4 regions of the Thiobacillus sedimenti genome follow, and region 3 is predicted to be linked to each of the others. Evidence: predicted binding sites of a transcription regulator. Region 3 holds the regulator's gene; each other region holds the start of a gene.

Region 1 (3,665 bases), 1.2 Mb from region 3:
AACATGGGCGACACCGGCCGCCTGCGCGCCTGGGGGTTCGCGATCGCGGTCGCCGTGCTGGGCGTGATGGGTCTCGAGGCGGCCGGCCTGGTGGACGTCACCAACACCTTCCCGCCCTACCGCCAGACCTCGCTGCCGTGGCTGGAGAGCCTGCTCGGCGGCCTGATGTTCGGCATCGGCATGACGCTCGCCTCGGGATGCGGCAACAAGGCGCTGATCCGGATCGGCGGCGGCAACCTGAAGTCGATCATGGTGTTCGTGATCATCGGCGTGATCGCCTATTTCATGGTCAACCCCTTCCCGGGCAGCGACAAGACGCTTTATTCGACCCTGTTCTATCCCTGGACCCGCCCGGCCGCGCTCTCGCTCGCCACCCACCAGGATCTCGGCTCGCTGCTGTTCGGCGACAAGGCCGCCACCGGCCGCATCGTGTCGGGCGCCGTGGTCGGCGGCCTGCTGCTGGTGTGGGTGTTCAAGTCGGCCGACTTCCGCGGCAGCTTCGACAACATCCTCGGCGGCCTCGTGGTGGGTCTGGCCGTGCTCGCCGCGTGGTACGTGACCAGCAACGTGCGGATCAACGCCGACGGCGAGATGATGTCGCTGCAGGCCTACGTGCAGAACTGGGACTTCTATTCGCCCGCCGATGCCGTGCGTCCGGCCGACGCCGCGCCGCTCTCGCCGCAGTCCTTCACCTTCATCAATCCGATGGGACAGGCGCTGGGCTACGCCGCGGGCAAGTTCAACCATACCCTGCTCACGTTCGGCGTCATGGCGCTGGTCGGCGTGCTCGCCGGCTCGCTGCTGTGGTCGCTGCTGTCGCGCAGCTTCCGCATCGAGTGGTTCGCCTCGTTCCGCGACTTCGTCACCCACCTCGTCGGCGCCGTCCTGATGGGCTTCGGCGGCGTGCTGGGAATGGGATGCACGATCGGGCAGGGCATCACCGGCGTCTCCACGCTGGCCGTGTCGTCCTTCATCGTCCTGGCCTCGATCATCGCCGGCGCCGCACTCACGATGAAGGTGCAGTACTACCTGATGATGCGTTCATGAGGCCGACGCCAGTGGCCGGCCAGCGACGCGTTTCTCATGCAAAAAATGCGCGCGCCACTTTACCCGGATCGAGAGCTTCGGCTATAATCTCGGGCTTTCGCGGGTAGGGCTTCTGCCGTCAGGCAGCGGTTCAAATCCCGGGGTCGGTAGCTCAGCCGGTAGAGCAGCGGACTTTTAATCCGTTGGTCGCGAGTTCGAATCTCGCCCGACCCACCAGTATCCAAGCGGCCTGCAGCGATGCAGGCCGTTTTGCTTTTGGCGGACGCGATGTCTCCGCTCCGCTTCCCGGCAGTCCACGCCGCAAACGCATGCAAGCCGCCGGGCTGCGGGAGGCTGGTGGCGGCTCATGGGGCCGCCCTGGGTGACGAAAATTGTCAGCTGCTGCCGGTTAGGGGCAGGCGGTGCGCGCCCGGATGCGCCGCAAGGGGGCAAGTCCTTCCACCAGCGCGCGATGCCGCAGCGCGCGGGTGCAAGGGCTGGCGCGCGATTCGGGGAGGTTTCCGGGAAAATTGGGAGCCGCCCCTAAAGTTGGCACGGCGACTGCTCGTTAAAGCTCCAGACACGGGAGGCTCGTGTTCATCTTGCCCAACCAAAGGAGATTTGACATGCGTAAAGCTCAACAAGGTTTCACCCTCATCGAACTGATGATCGTCGTGGCGATCATCGGTATTCTGGCGGCGATCGCTATTCCCTCATATCAAAACTATACTCGCAAGGCGCGTTTTTCCGAGGTTGTTCAGGGCGCGTCCGCAGTCAAGCTTGCAGTGGAAACCTGCTTCCAGGATCAGGGAACGCTGGCCAACTGTGGCGCCGGATCCAACGGCGTTCCTGGCCTGACGACTGCCGCTGGTGCGAATCCCACCACCGTTGACACAGGGTCGGGCGTGACGGCGAATAGCGCCGCATCCGTGACTATTACGATGATTGCCAAGTCGAGCGATAGCGTCCTGAACGGTCTGACGTATATTCTGACGGGCACGCCGGGCGCCGCGGGTTCCAACAATGCAATTTCCTGGGGAAAAAGTGGCACCTGTGTGACGGCCACCGGCGGACCGTTTTGCTGATTGTTTTGAGTTCTGTAACAAAGAAGCCGCTCTCGAGCGGCTTTTTTCTTTCTTCGCGATATCCACCTGAGGCGGGTCATTGCGTTAGCGTTTGTCTGGATTCACTCAAGGGTGGGCGTGCATTGAGTCTGGTCGCGCATAATGCCTACATTAAGCCAACGGCCATTTAATTGAGCTTTACTCATGCGCTTGAAACTTCCCACTGATCCGATTTACGTGATCCTGATTGGCGCGACCGTCGCCTCTGGTTTTGTGTTCGTTGGCGCAGCCTTGACGGGGCTGCTATTGCTGATCTGGGTGGCCTTGGTATTGAGGCGGACATTCGCCTGTGGTCGTTGGCCGGTCTACCCCATGAGCGTGTGGATGCTGGTCTATCTGGCTTGGCTGGCGGTTGTTACTGTGTCGAGCGCCGCAGCGAACGTCAGTTGGTTGACGTCCTGGGTGCTAGCCGGGTTGCCGATTGCCTACCTTGCTTGGGGCATAACCCGCAATTCCACGAAGATCTGGAACGCCTTGCGCGTTGTTTTGCTGTTGACTGGCCCGGTGTTTGCGCTGTGGGGGCTTGGGCAGGTAATTTCCGGCTTTGGCAACGGCCAGCCCATCGGACCCTTGGTCGACAAGAATGCCTTTGCGGCGCTGCTGAATCTGTTCTGGTTCATGGGCAGCGCTCACTTCATTGGAAGAGTAAGTGATCGTGGCCCGTATTGGCGCTTGGTTCCGGCGGCACTGGGGTTGCTATTAATCGCGATGACGCTGTTTGCGGCTGAATCGCGCGGCGCAACGCTGACCTGGCTGCTATTGATGCCCATCCTCTTGTGGGCCGGATACCGAAATACGCGGAACAAACCAGCACTCGTTTTTGTGCTGGCGATTGCGCTGACGGGCTATACGGGGGCCGCCACTCTGCTGGGGTTGAACGTGGGGCACCGCACGCTGAACCTCGAGGCGGATGCCTCGGCCAGCGCACGTCTGCACTTATGGAAATCGGCTGCCCTGATTGCGCGTGATCACCCAATCGCCGGAACAGGTTGGGGAACTTTTGCGGCTCAGTATCCTGCGTACCGCGATCCGCGAGAAAACACCACCGCCGGCAGGTATGCGCACAATGATTACATTCAGCTCACGGCAGAGGGAGGCGTCCCTGCTCTAGTCCTGATGCTCGGAATCTTCGCAGGTTTAGTTGTGCAATTGAAACGCAGCGTGGCAACGAAGCCTAATTCACATGCGATGGAGGCTACCGGACTATTGCTGGCGGTGCTGGCCTTGTTCATCCATGCCAGCCTGAATTTCATTTTTTACTTCGCTTTCATGAATGTTCTGGCGGGATTGTTGGCTGCCCGTGCTGTTCAGCTCAGCACCACGACGGAGGTTGTTCATGTAAACACGAATCGGTTGTCTCAGATTGGGCGGGCTACGAAGCTTATGGTAGCCGGTTTCATGGCTCTGCTTTTGGCGGGCCCATTATTGCTTCAGTTGTTGGCTCAGTCCGTCCTGACGGGGGCGCAGCCGGGCCTTGCGCTCATGCGCATGGTTTGGCCAGCAGGCAATGCCTAT
Region 2 (3,665 bases), 960 kb from region 3:
AGTCGACGCGCCTGGCGCCCTTGCGGTAGACATCGGTGAAGGTGACCTGGCCGTTCTCGTCGACGTACTTGTAGATTTCCGCCTGCGCGGAAGCAGACAGCAGCAATCCGAACAGCAGGAACAGGCGTGCGGTGGGCATGAGTCGGAAGAGTTTAGCGTACCCGATAGCTAACGGACAGGCGCGGGCGATCTTGATAGGCAGCGCATCCGGCACGGGAGGTCCAGACAAACGCCCCAAATAAAAAGGGGCAGCCGAAGCTGCCCCTTGTGCTGCGTGCGCCCCGCTTACAGCGAGTAGTACATCGCGAATTCGACCGGATGCGTGGTCATGCGGAACTTGGTGACCTCCTCCATCTTCAGCGTGATGTAGGCGTCGATCATGTCGTTGGTGAACACGCCGCCACGGGTCAGGAACTCGCGGTCCTTGTCGAGCTCTTCCAGCGCCATTTCCAGGCTGTGGCACACCTTCGGGATCTTCGCGTCCTCTTCCGGCGGCAGGTCGTAGAGATCCTTGTCGCCCGGATCGCCGGGGTGGATCTTGTTCTGGATGCCGTCGAGGCCGGCCATCATCAGCGCGGCGAACGCCAGGTAGGGGTTGGCGGTGGGATCCGGGAAACGCACCTCGATGCGGCGGGCCTTCTCGCTGGCGGCGATCGGAATGCGGATCGAGGCGGAGCGGTTGCGCGCCGAGTAGGCCAGCATCACCGGGGCTTCGAAGCCGGGGACCAGACGCTTGTACGAGTTGGTCGACGGGTTGGTGATCGCGTTCAGCGCCTTGGCGTGCTTGATCACGCCGCCGATGTAGTACAGCGCGGTCTCGGACAGGCCGGCGTAACCGTTGCCGGCGAACATGTTCTTGCCGTCCTTCCACAGCGACATGTGCACGTGCATGCCGGAGCCGTTGTCGCCGACGATCGGCTTGGGCATGAAGGTCGCGGTCTTGCCGTAGGCGTGGGCGACGTTGTGCACGATGTACTTGAGGATCTGGGTCCAGTCGGCGCGCTTGGTCAGCGTGTTGAACACGGTGCCGATCTCGCACTGGCCGGCGGTCGCCACTTCGTGGTGGAACACTTCGACCGGCACGCCGGCTTCTTCCAGCGCCATCACCATGGCGGCGCGGATGTCCTGCAGGCTGTCGACCGGGGGCACAGGGAAGTAGCCGCCCTTGACGCCGGGACGATGGCCCGTGTTGCCGTTCTCGAACTTCTCGGCGGACGACCAGGCGGCCTCTTCCGAGTTGATCTTCACGCCGCAGCCCGACATGTTGTCGTGCCAGGTGATCGAGTCGAAGATGAAGAACTCGGGCTCGGGGCCGAAGTAGGCGGTGTCGGCGATGCCGGTCGACTTCAGGTAGGCCTCGGCGCGCTTGGCGACCGAACGCGGATCACGCTCGTAGCCCTTGCCGTCGGACGGCTCGATGACGTCGCAGGTCAGGATCAGGGTGGGCTCGTCGAAGAACGGGTCCATGTAGGCCGAATTCGGGTCGGCCTTCAGCAGCATGTCGGAGGCCTGGATGCCCTTCCAGCCGGCGATCGAGGAGCCGTCGAAGGGGTGGCCGTCCTCGAACCAGTCTTCGGTGACGATGCGCGAGGGAATGGAGACGTGCTGCTCCTTGCCACGCGTATCGGTAAAGCGCAGATCGACGAACTTGATTTCCTCGTCCTTGATTCTCTTGATGACATCGGCCACGGCCATGCTGAATCTCCTTGATACTGAATAAATGGGATGACGAAACGATAGGTAGCGCCCAAGACGAATGCAAACTTAGCAGCAACCGTGCCATGTGTGAAAAGCGGCATCGGGCATTGTGCCACAAGGCCCGGGCGGGAAGATAGGCCGATCCGCGCGTGTCGATCCGCACCAAAACAGCGCCCCCAATTCAGACCACGCACCGTTTTGGTGCGCGTTGCATCGAACAGGCCCTTGGATATACTGAAACGAAACCACCGGAACCGCATCATGGGACGCATCACCGAGCTGCTCGACACCGCCCACAGCCGCAGCCAGGCGAATTCCTGGCCCTATGCCGGCGCGCTGCTGCCCCATGAAGCCCACGAACTGCTGCAACTCGCCCCCGGCGCCCGCCTCGTCGACGTGCGCTCGCGCGCCGAGCTCGAACTCACCGGCACCATCCCCGGCGCGCTCCATGTCGAATGGCAATCCTGGCCCGGCTGGGTGCTGAACCCGCATTTCCTCGCGCAACTCGCGCAGGCGACCGACCCCGAGTCGCTGCTCTTCTTCATCTGCCGCAGCGGACACCGCTCGCACCGCGCCGCCCAGCTCTGCGCCGAATCCGGCCGCAACCACTGCTACAACGTCCTCGAAGGTTTCGAGGGCGACCTCAACAAGACCACCGGCCACCGCAGCGAACTCAACGGCTGGAAGCGGCGCGAGCTGCCCTGGTCGCAAATCTGACCCGCACGCACGCCAACGCGCCATCCGGCGCCGGCAGCGGCTAGAATACGGCCGCCATGACCGACCGCTACGCCGTATTCGGGCACCCGATCGCCCACTCCAAGTCGCCGCTGATCCATGCCGCCTTCGCCCGCCAGACCGGGCAGGACATGACGTACGAGGCCATCCTCGCGCCGCTCGACGGCTTTGCCGCCAGCGTCGCCGCCTTCGCCGCCGCGGGCGGACGCGGCGCCAACGTCACCGTGCCGTTCAAGGAACAGGCCTACCAGCTCGCCGACCGCCTGACGCCGCGCGCCCAGCGCGCGGGGGCGGTCAACACGCTGAAGTTCGAAGCCGGTGGCACCCTCGGCGACAACACCGACGGCGCCGGCCTCGTCGCCGACCTCACGCGCAACCTCAAGCGCACGCTCGCCGGCAAGCGCATCCTGCTGCTCGGCGCCGGCGGCGCCGCGCGCGGCGCCATCGAACCGCTGCTCGACCAGAATCCCGCGGCGCTCGTCGTCGCCAACCGCACCGTCAGCCGCGCCGAGGAACTCGCCGCGCTGTTCGGGCGCGGCGTCGTCGCCAGCGGCTTCGACGGCCTCGACACGCCCTTCGACCTCGTCGTCAACGCCACCGCGGCGAGCCTCGCCGGCGAACTGCCGCCGCTCTCGCCCGCGCTGTTCACCGCCGACACCCTCGCCTACGACATGATGTACGGCCGCGACACGCCCTTCCTCGACTTCGCGCGCCGCCACGGCGCCGCCACCGCCGACGGCCTCGGCATGCTGGTCGAGCAGGCCGCCGAGGCCTTCCTGCTGTGGCGCGGCATGCGCCCCGACACCGCGCCCGTCATCGCGAGCCTGCGCGCAGCATGAGGAAACTGTTCGGCTGGATCGGCAAGGGCATCGCCGCCGCGATCGTCCTCGTGCTGCTGTACCAGGCGTGGCTGTTCGCCCATGTGCTGTGGTGGATCGACCACAACCCCGGCATGACCTCGTTCATGGAAGCCGGTCTCGCCCGCCAGCAGGAAAAGAACCCCGACGCCGGGCTGCGCCACAGGTGGGTGCCCTACGACCGCATCTCGATCCACCTGAAACGCGCCATCGTCGCCGCCGAGGACGCCAAGTTCCTCACCCACGAAGGCTTCGACGTCGAAGGCATCCAGGCCGCCGTCGAGAAGAACCTGAAGAAAGGGCGGCTGGTCGCCGGCGGCTCCACCATCAGCCAGCAGCTCGCCAAGAACCTGTTCCTTTCCGGCGAGCGCAGCT
Region 3 (3,665 bases):
TCGTGTCGGGAGCGATGAGAGGGGCGATTAGGTTCATGCCTGTGCGCGGCCGGGGAAGGGGGAGTCCGGCTGCTGCGGATTATACGCCCGAAGGCCGGCGAGGGGCCTTCGGGGGCCGGGTGCGCGGCCGTCAGGCGGGCGTTTCCGAGGGCCGATGCTTCAGCCCGCCGCCCTCCTGATGGACGTCGGAGGTCTTCTCCTTGTGCCGGACGATCTGGCGATCCAGCTTGTCGGCGAGCAGATCGATCGCGGCATACATGTTGCCGTCCTCGCTGTGGGCATGAAAGTCATGCCCTTTGACGTGCAGGTTGGCTTCGACCCTGTGCACCAGCTTTTCCACCTGCATGATCACGCTGACATTGATGACGTGGTCGAAGTGGCGCTTGACACGGTCAAGCTTGTCGGCCACGTACCCGCGGATGGCCGGGGTCACGTCCAGATGATGGCCGGAAATCGTCAAATTCATAGCGCCTCCTTGGTCTGCATGGAAGAACCGGAAGGCGATCCACGATCGGGCTTCCGGGGGCGATCGAACACGCCCGATTTGATTGTGGGACGAAAGCGCGGTGCGTTCAAGCGCATTCCCGGCAGCCGGACGCGACGGCCGGAAACGCCAGCCGGATCACAGCGCCCGGCGCATGTTGGCGGGCGGAATCTGCAGCGACTCGCGGTATTTGGCGACCGTGCGGCGCGCCACCACGATGCCCTGCTGCCCGAGCACCTCGGCGAGCTGGCCGTCGGACAGCGGCTTCCTGGCATTCTCGGCCGCAACCAGCTGCTTGATCAGGGCGCGGATGGCCGTCGACGAACAGGCGCCGCCACTGTCGGTGGCGACGTGGCTGCCGAAGAAATATTTCAGTTCGTACAGGCCGCGCGGCGTCATCATGTATTTCTGCGTGGTGACGCGGGAGATGGTCGACTCGTGCAAGTCGACGGCTTCGGCGATTTCGCGCAGCACCAGCGGGCGCATCGCGACCTCGCCGTGCTCGAAGAACTGCTTCTGGCGGTCGACGATGGCCTGGGAGACGCGCAGGATCGTGTCGAAGCGCTGCTGCACGTTCTTGATCAGCCAGCGCGCCTCCTGCAGCTGGCTGGCAAGCTGGCTGCCGCCGGCTTCACGGTGGCGGGCCAGGATGTCGGCATAGACGCGATTGACGCGCAGCTTGGGCATGGCGTCGGCGTTGAGGCTGGCGATCCACATGCCCTTGACCTTGCGCACGTAGACATCGGGGATGACGTAGTGCGTCTCGTCGCGCCCGAAGGCCGTGCCGGGCCGCGGGTTGAGCGACAGGATCAGCGCGCGCGCGGTGCGCAGGGTGGCGTCGTCGATGCCGAGCATCTTCTTCAGCTTCCCCACGTCGCGGGCCGCGAGCAGATCCAGGTAATGCGTCGTCAGCCGCATCGCCGCGTCGCGCGCCGGCGTGTCCGCGGGCAGGGCGCGCAGCTGGAGCGTCAGGCACTCGGCCAGGCTGCGCGCGCCGACGCCGGTCGGGTCCATGTTCTGCAGGTGCTTGAGCGCCGTCTCGAGTTCCTCGGGTTCGAGGTCCTCGATCTCGCCCGTGAGGCTGGCGGCGATGTCCTCCAGCGGCTGGGTCAGGAAGCCCGCCTCGTCCAGGTCGTCGATCAGCGCGGCGACCAGGGTGCGGTCGCGCAGCGTGAGCGGGCTGACGATCAGCTGGTTGAACAGGTGCTCGCGGAGGGTCGCGCCGGAGATGGCGCCGTGGGCGAAATCGCTGTCTTCCTCGTCGCCGCTCGCGGCGCTGTAGTCGTTCCAGTCGGCCTCGTCGAGGGCCGTGGAGGGCTCGCCTTCCGGATGGTCGGGCTGGGCCGCCTCCGTCGTGCCCTGACCTTCGGCCTCGCCCGCAGCGGCGCCCGCCTCGTCCGGCGTCGCATAGGCGGACTCATCCTCGTCCTCGCGCTCGAGGAGGGGATTGTCCTGCAGCATCTGCTCGAGTTCCTGGTTGAGTTCCAGCGTCGACAGCTGCAGCAGTCGGATCGACTGCTGCAGCTGGGGCGTCAGCGTGAGATGTTGCCCAAGCTTGAGTTGAAGACTGTGTTTCATGAAACTTGACTACGGCAAGAAGCATGCCGACTTGAGCCAAGTTTAGCGCGATTCGATTTCCGGGGGGCGGAATCAGAGGCGGAAATTTTCGCCGAGGTACACCCTGCGGGCGTTGTCGTCCTGAATGATCACCTCGGGCGTCCCCGCGATCAGCACCCGACCTTCGCTGATGATGTAGGCACGGTTGCAGATGCCGAGCGTTTCGCGCACGTTGTGGTCGGTGATCAGCACGCCGATGTCGCGCTCGACGAGGAAATGCACGAGCTTCTGGATGTCGAGGACGGCGATCGGGTCGACGCCGGCAAACGGTTCGTCGAGCAGGATGAAGCGCGGGTTGATCGCCAGCGCGCGCGCGATTTCCACGCGCCGGCGCTCGCCGCCGGAGAGGCTGACGGCGGAGGCCTCGCGCAGGTGGGCGATATGCAGGTCCTCCAGCAGGTTCTCGAGATGCTCCTCGCGTTCGGCCTTGCCGTAGGGCTTCAGTTCGAGAATGGCGCGGATGTTTTCCTCCACCGTCATCTTGCGGAAGATCGACGGCTCCTGCGGCAGGTAGGAGAGGCCCAGCCGGGCGCGCTGATGGATCGGCATGTGGGTGAGGTCGTGCGAATCCATCTGGACCGTGCCGCCGTCGGCCGCGACCAGTCCGACCACCATGTAGAAGCAGGTGGTCTTGCCGGCACCGTTGGGCCCGAGCAGGCCGACGACCTCGCCGCTCTTGACCTCGAACGACACGTCGTGGACGACGGTGCGCTTGCCGTACGTCTTGCGCAGGCCCTGGGCGATGATCTCGCTCATGGCTTCGCGGGCGGCTGGGGCGCAGTACGCGGCTTCGGACGGATGACGGCGCGCACCCGTCCGCTCGGCGTCTTCGCGCCGGGCTGGCCGACGACCTTGTAGAACTCGGTGTTGGCGTTGTACGAAATCTGGGCACCGCGCAGTTCGTCGCCGCCGCGCCGCAGCATGGCCTGCCCGATCAGTTCGAGCTGGCTGGTTGCGCCGTCATAGTCGATGCGGTCGGCGAAGCCCTCGATGTATTCGTCGCGGCCGTCCATCTTCTGGCGGAATGCCACCGGACGGCCGGTGGCGCTAACCTTGTCGAGTCCGTCCGCGGTCTGGGTCACCTGCACCCGGTCGGCGCGCAGCAGCATCGTCCCCTGGCTCAACACCACGTTGCCCTGGTAGACGCTGACCTTGTGGATGTCGTCGAGGGTGACGGTGTCGGCCTCGAGGTTCACCGGCTTGTCGCGGTCGGCCTTCTCGGCATGGGCGGCACTCGCCATCAGGCCGGCGAACAGGGCCGCGCAGAGGCGTGTTCTGGATCGTTTCATGGGTCAGCCTTTCCCGGAAATGTAGCGGGCATGCACCCGCCCTGTCAGTCTGAGGACGCGTTGCCTGGCGTCGTATGCCATCGCGCTCGCGCGCAGATCGAGCGTGTCGTCGTGAATCTCGACCGGCCCGGGCGAGCGCAGCTCATCGCGGTCGGGATAAACGAGCAGCCGCGCCGAGCGCAGCGTCATGCGCGACTGCCCGGGGCGGGCGGCACGCTCCACCTGCACGTCGCCGCGCAGCTCGACCTCGTTGCCGTCCGGCGATACGGTCGCCT
Region 4 (3,665 bases), 1.1 Mb from region 3:
GCGCGCGACGGGGGGCACGGCCGGTACGCCCGCCGCATCAGGTCCCGAAGTGCGCCCGTCCGGCGAAGCGCCCGGCCCGCCCGAGGCGGCGAAGCGCGAATCCGACCCCTACCTCGCGGGGCTCGACAAGAAGCTGGTCGAACTGCGCATCAAGCGCACGATGCTGCTGCTGAAATACACCCGGCAACACCCCGACGTGGTCCAGGTCGACCGCGAAATCGAGCGGCTGCGGGCGGAACGCCGCAGGCACCTGAAGCAGCTGGAAAAGAAAGGCTGAACGCGCCTACCAGTTGGTCTCGCGTTCGGCGGTGGCGGACACCTTGTGGATGCTGAGGTCGGCACCGTTGTACTCCTCTTCGGGGTCAAGCCGCAGGCCGACGAAACGCTTCAGCAGCCCGTACACGACGAAGCTGCCGCCCGCCGCGATGACGAGGCCGCCCAAGGTGCCGACAACTTGCGCGGCCAGGCTCACCCCGCCGATCCCACCGAGCGCCCTGGCGCCGAAGATGCCGGCCGCAATGCCGCCCCACGCCCCGCACAGACCGTGAAGCGGCCAGACCCCGAGCACGTCGTCGATCTTCCACTTGTTCTGCGTGACCATGAACATCCACACGAACAGCGTCCCGGCAATCGCGCCGGTCGCCAGCGCACCGAGCGGATGCATCAGGTCGGAGCCCGCACACACGGCGACCAGCCCGGCCAAGGGACCGTTGTGGATGAAGCCCGGGTCGTTGCGCCCGATCACCAGCGCGGCCAGCGTGCCGCCCACCATCGCCATCAGCGAATTGACGGCCACCAGGCCCGACACCGCCTCGATCATCTGCGCCGACATCACGTTGAAGCCGAACCAGCCCACGGTCAGGATCCAGGCGCCCAGCGCCAGGAACGGAATGTTCGAGGGCGGATGGGCGGACATCAGGCCATCCCGCGTATAGCGCCCCCGGCGCGCGCCGAGCAGCAGGACCGCGGGGAGGGCGATCCATCCGCCCACCGCATGCACCACGACGGAGCCGGCAAAATCGTGGAACCTGGCGCCGGTCATGCCCGCAAGCCATTCCTGGATGCCGTAGTTGCCGTTCCATACGATCCCCTCGTAGAAGGGATACACCAGGCCGACCAGCATGAAGGTCGCGGCGAGCTGCGGGTTGAAGCGCGCGCGCTCGGCGATGCCGCCCGAGACGATGGCGGGGATCGCGGCCGCAAAGGTGAGCAGGAAGAAGAACTTGACCAGCGCATAGCCATTGTGGGCGGAAAGGGTCTGCGCGCCGGTGAAGAAATTGACGCCGTAGGCGATGCTGTAGCCGATGAAGAAATAGGCGATGGTGGAAACCGAGAAGTCGGTGAGGATCTTCACCAGCGCATTGACTTGGTTCTTCTTGCGAACCGTGCCGAGCTCCAGGAACGCGAACCCCGCATGCATGGCGAGCACCATGATGCCGCCCAGCAAGACGAACAATACGTCACTGCCTGATTTCAACGCTTCCATCCCTTGCCTCCGAGCAAACGTCGCCTTGTCAAAGCAAACAACGTTCCATCGCGGCAAGTCCTTGATTCGCGGAGCAAGGCTGGTGCATCAGGCTGGCGCGCCGCACCATGGCGGTGCATGCGCCGGGGTGGGCGCACCGCCTCAGTGCATCATTTGGCTTCGCCGTTGCCTATGCTGCCCTGCTCGGCCTCGATGCGATCGAATTCGTGGTCCATGTCCGCATCGCTCATGGGGACATAGTCGGCCGCGGTTGCGGGTACCGGCTTGGTGATGGCCGCCGCCACGAGGATCCCCAACTCATACAAGAGCCAGAGCGGCGTCGCCAGCATGAATTGCGAAACCACGTCGGGCGGGGTGAAGATCGCGCCGACGACGAAGGCGCCGACGATGACGTAGGGGCGGATCTCGCGCAACTTGGCGACCGACACCATGCCCATCTTCACCAGCAGCACGACCGCGATGGGGACCTCGAACGTGATTCCGAACGCCATGAACATGGTCAGCACGAAGTCGAGATATTTGCCGATGTCGGTCATCATCGCCACGCCAGCCGGAGTGACGCTGACGATGAAGTGAAAAACCAGCGGAAAGACGAGGAAATAGGCAAAGGACATTCCCGTCAGGAAGAGAATCACGCTCGCGACCACGAGCGGCACGGCAAAGCGCTTTTCATGCTGGTAGAGGCCAGGCGCGACGAATGCCCACGCCTGGTAGAAGACCCACGGCAACGTGATCAGGAAGGCCGCCATCAGCGTGACCTTCATCGGCACGAAGAACGGCGTGGTGATCTCGGTGGCGATCATCTGCCCGCCCTTCGGCAATGCCGCCAGCAAGGGGCTCGCGAGCAGGCCATAGATGTCCTTCGCCCAGGGGAACAGGCAGATGAAGACGACGACGACGGCTGCCACGGCGCGCAGCAGCCGGTCGCGCATTTCGATCAGGTGCGAGATGAAGGATTCTTCGACTTCGCTCATGCGGGCTTGTCCGTGGCCTGGCTGCGGGCTACCTCGCCGGTGCCGTGCGGCGTGCGGCCGGCATTCTGATCGGGTTCATCCAGCGGCAGGCACTGCTGGAGCGTCTGCGGGGGCGCCGCAATTTGCGGCTCGCCGCCGCCGGGCGGCAGCTCGGCCTCCCCTGGCGTTTCGCTTGATGCGTGCTCCGTCACCGCAGCCTTCACGGAGGCGAATTCGTCGCGGAGATAGTCGTCGACCACCGTCGCCTGCTGCTGGACGCCCGACGCCGCCGACTCGATCGACTCCTTGAAGCTCTGGCCGGCGCGACGGAGCTCGTCGAGTTCGACCTCGCGGCTGATGTCCGCCTTCACCGTCGAGACGTAGCGCTGCAGACGGCCGTAGAGATGCCCGGCCGTGCGGGCCACCTTGGGTAGCCGCTCGGGGCCGATGACGATCAGCGCGACGACGCCGATGACGACCAGTTCAGAAAATCCGATATCGAACATAGGAAGGGCGCACGGAAATGCCGGGCCGGCGAGGCAGACGCAGGATGCCCGAGGCGCCCTCGCCGCTCCGCCCGTCCCGTCAGGACTGCTGCTTGTCCTTCACCTCGGCATCGATGGTATGCCCGCCTTCGCTCTTTTCGTTGAGCTTCGGCGTGTCTTCCCGCATGCCTTCCTTGAATCCCTTGACCGCGCCGCCAAGGTCGCTGCCGATGTTGCGCAGCTTCTTGGTGCCGAAAATCATCATCACGATGACCAGGACGATCAGCCAATGCCAGATGCTAAAGCTGCCCATGTTGATTCTCCTCTTGCGTTAACTGCGGCGCACGGGGTCGCCGCCGCCAAATACGTGGATGTGGACGTGGAATACTTCCTGCCCGCCGCCCCGCCCGGTGTTGATGAGGGTCTTGAACCCGCTGTCCAGCCCCTGCTCCTTTGCCAGGCGCGGCGCCAGCAGGAGCATCCTGCCCAGCAGCCGTTCATGCTCGGGCGCACAGTCCGCCAGCGAGGCCACATGCGCCTTCGGGATAATCAGGAAGTGTACGCGCGCGAACGGGTGGATGTCGTGGAACGCGAGCACTTCGTCATCTTCGTAGACCTTGCTGCTCGGGATCTCTCCGGCGACGATCTTGCAGAAAATGCAGTCACTCATTTCGATTCGCCTTCTCGACCAGTCCGGACAGTCCCTCGCGACGGGCCAGCTCGTTCAGCACGTCAGCCGGC

What was found. Region 3 encodes sigma-54, which starts transcription at its own class of promoters, with help from an activator protein. Its sites were predicted from a motif close to TGGCACNNTTCCTGCT; they were not measured.
Region 1: VA613_RS12015 (pilin) is a predicted target of sigma-54. The motif match lies at 1,577-1,592, and genes of this name have one in related genera.
Region 2: glnA (type I glutamate--ammonia ligase) is a predicted target of sigma-54. The motif match lies at 1,767-1,782, and genes of this name have one in related genera.
Region 4: VA613_RS08605 (ammonium transporter) is a predicted target of sigma-54. The motif match lies at 1,519-1,534, and genes of this name have one in related genera.

What each region holds. Positions count from the first base shown of each region.
Region 1 covers NZ_CP141769.1:2,404,501-2,408,165, reverse strand. Annotated here, with positions in the region: gene VA613_RS12025 (YeeE/YedE family protein) at 1-1,047, shown strand, start outside; tRNA gene VA613_RS12020 (tRNA-Lys) at 1,188-1,263, shown strand; gene VA613_RS12015 (pilin) at 1,653-2,111, shown strand; gene VA613_RS12010 (O-antigen ligase family protein) at 2,295-3,665, shown strand, end outside.
Region 2 covers NZ_CP141769.1:2,669,234-2,672,898, forward strand. Annotated here, with positions in the region: gene VA613_RS13345 (DUF4124 domain-containing protein) at 1-139, opposite strand, end outside; gene glnA (type I glutamate--ammonia ligase) at 286-1,695, opposite strand; gene VA613_RS13355 (rhodanese-like domain-containing protein) at 1,960-2,415, shown strand; gene aroE (shikimate dehydrogenase) at 2,472-3,272, shown strand; gene mtgA (monofunctional biosynthetic peptidoglycan transglycosylase) at 3,269-3,665, shown strand, end outside.
Region 3 covers NZ_CP141769.1:616,835-620,499, forward strand. Annotated here, with positions in the region: gene VA613_RS03010 (PTS sugar transporter subunit IIA) at 1-37, opposite strand, end outside; gene hpf (ribosome hibernation-promoting factor, HPF/YfiA family) at 131-466, opposite strand; gene VA613_RS03020 (RNA polymerase factor sigma-54) at 623-2,062, opposite strand; gene lptB (LPS export ABC transporter ATP-binding protein) at 2,135-2,857, opposite strand; gene lptA (lipopolysaccharide transport periplasmic protein LptA) at 2,854-3,390, opposite strand; gene lptC (LPS export ABC transporter periplasmic protein LptC) at 3,394-3,665, opposite strand, start outside.
Region 4 covers NZ_CP141769.1:1,755,091-1,758,755, forward strand. Annotated here, with positions in the region: gene VA613_RS08600 (serine/threonine-protein kinase) at 1-277, shown strand, start outside; gene VA613_RS08605 (ammonium transporter) at 284-1,486, opposite strand; gene tatC (twin-arginine translocase subunit TatC) at 1,636-2,460, opposite strand; gene tatB (Sec-independent protein translocase protein TatB) at 2,457-2,945, opposite strand; gene tatA (Sec-independent protein translocase subunit TatA) at 3,025-3,237, opposite strand; gene VA613_RS08625 (histidine triad nucleotide-binding protein) at 3,256-3,594, opposite strand; gene VA613_RS08630 (phosphoribosyl-ATP diphosphatase) at 3,587-3,665, opposite strand, start outside.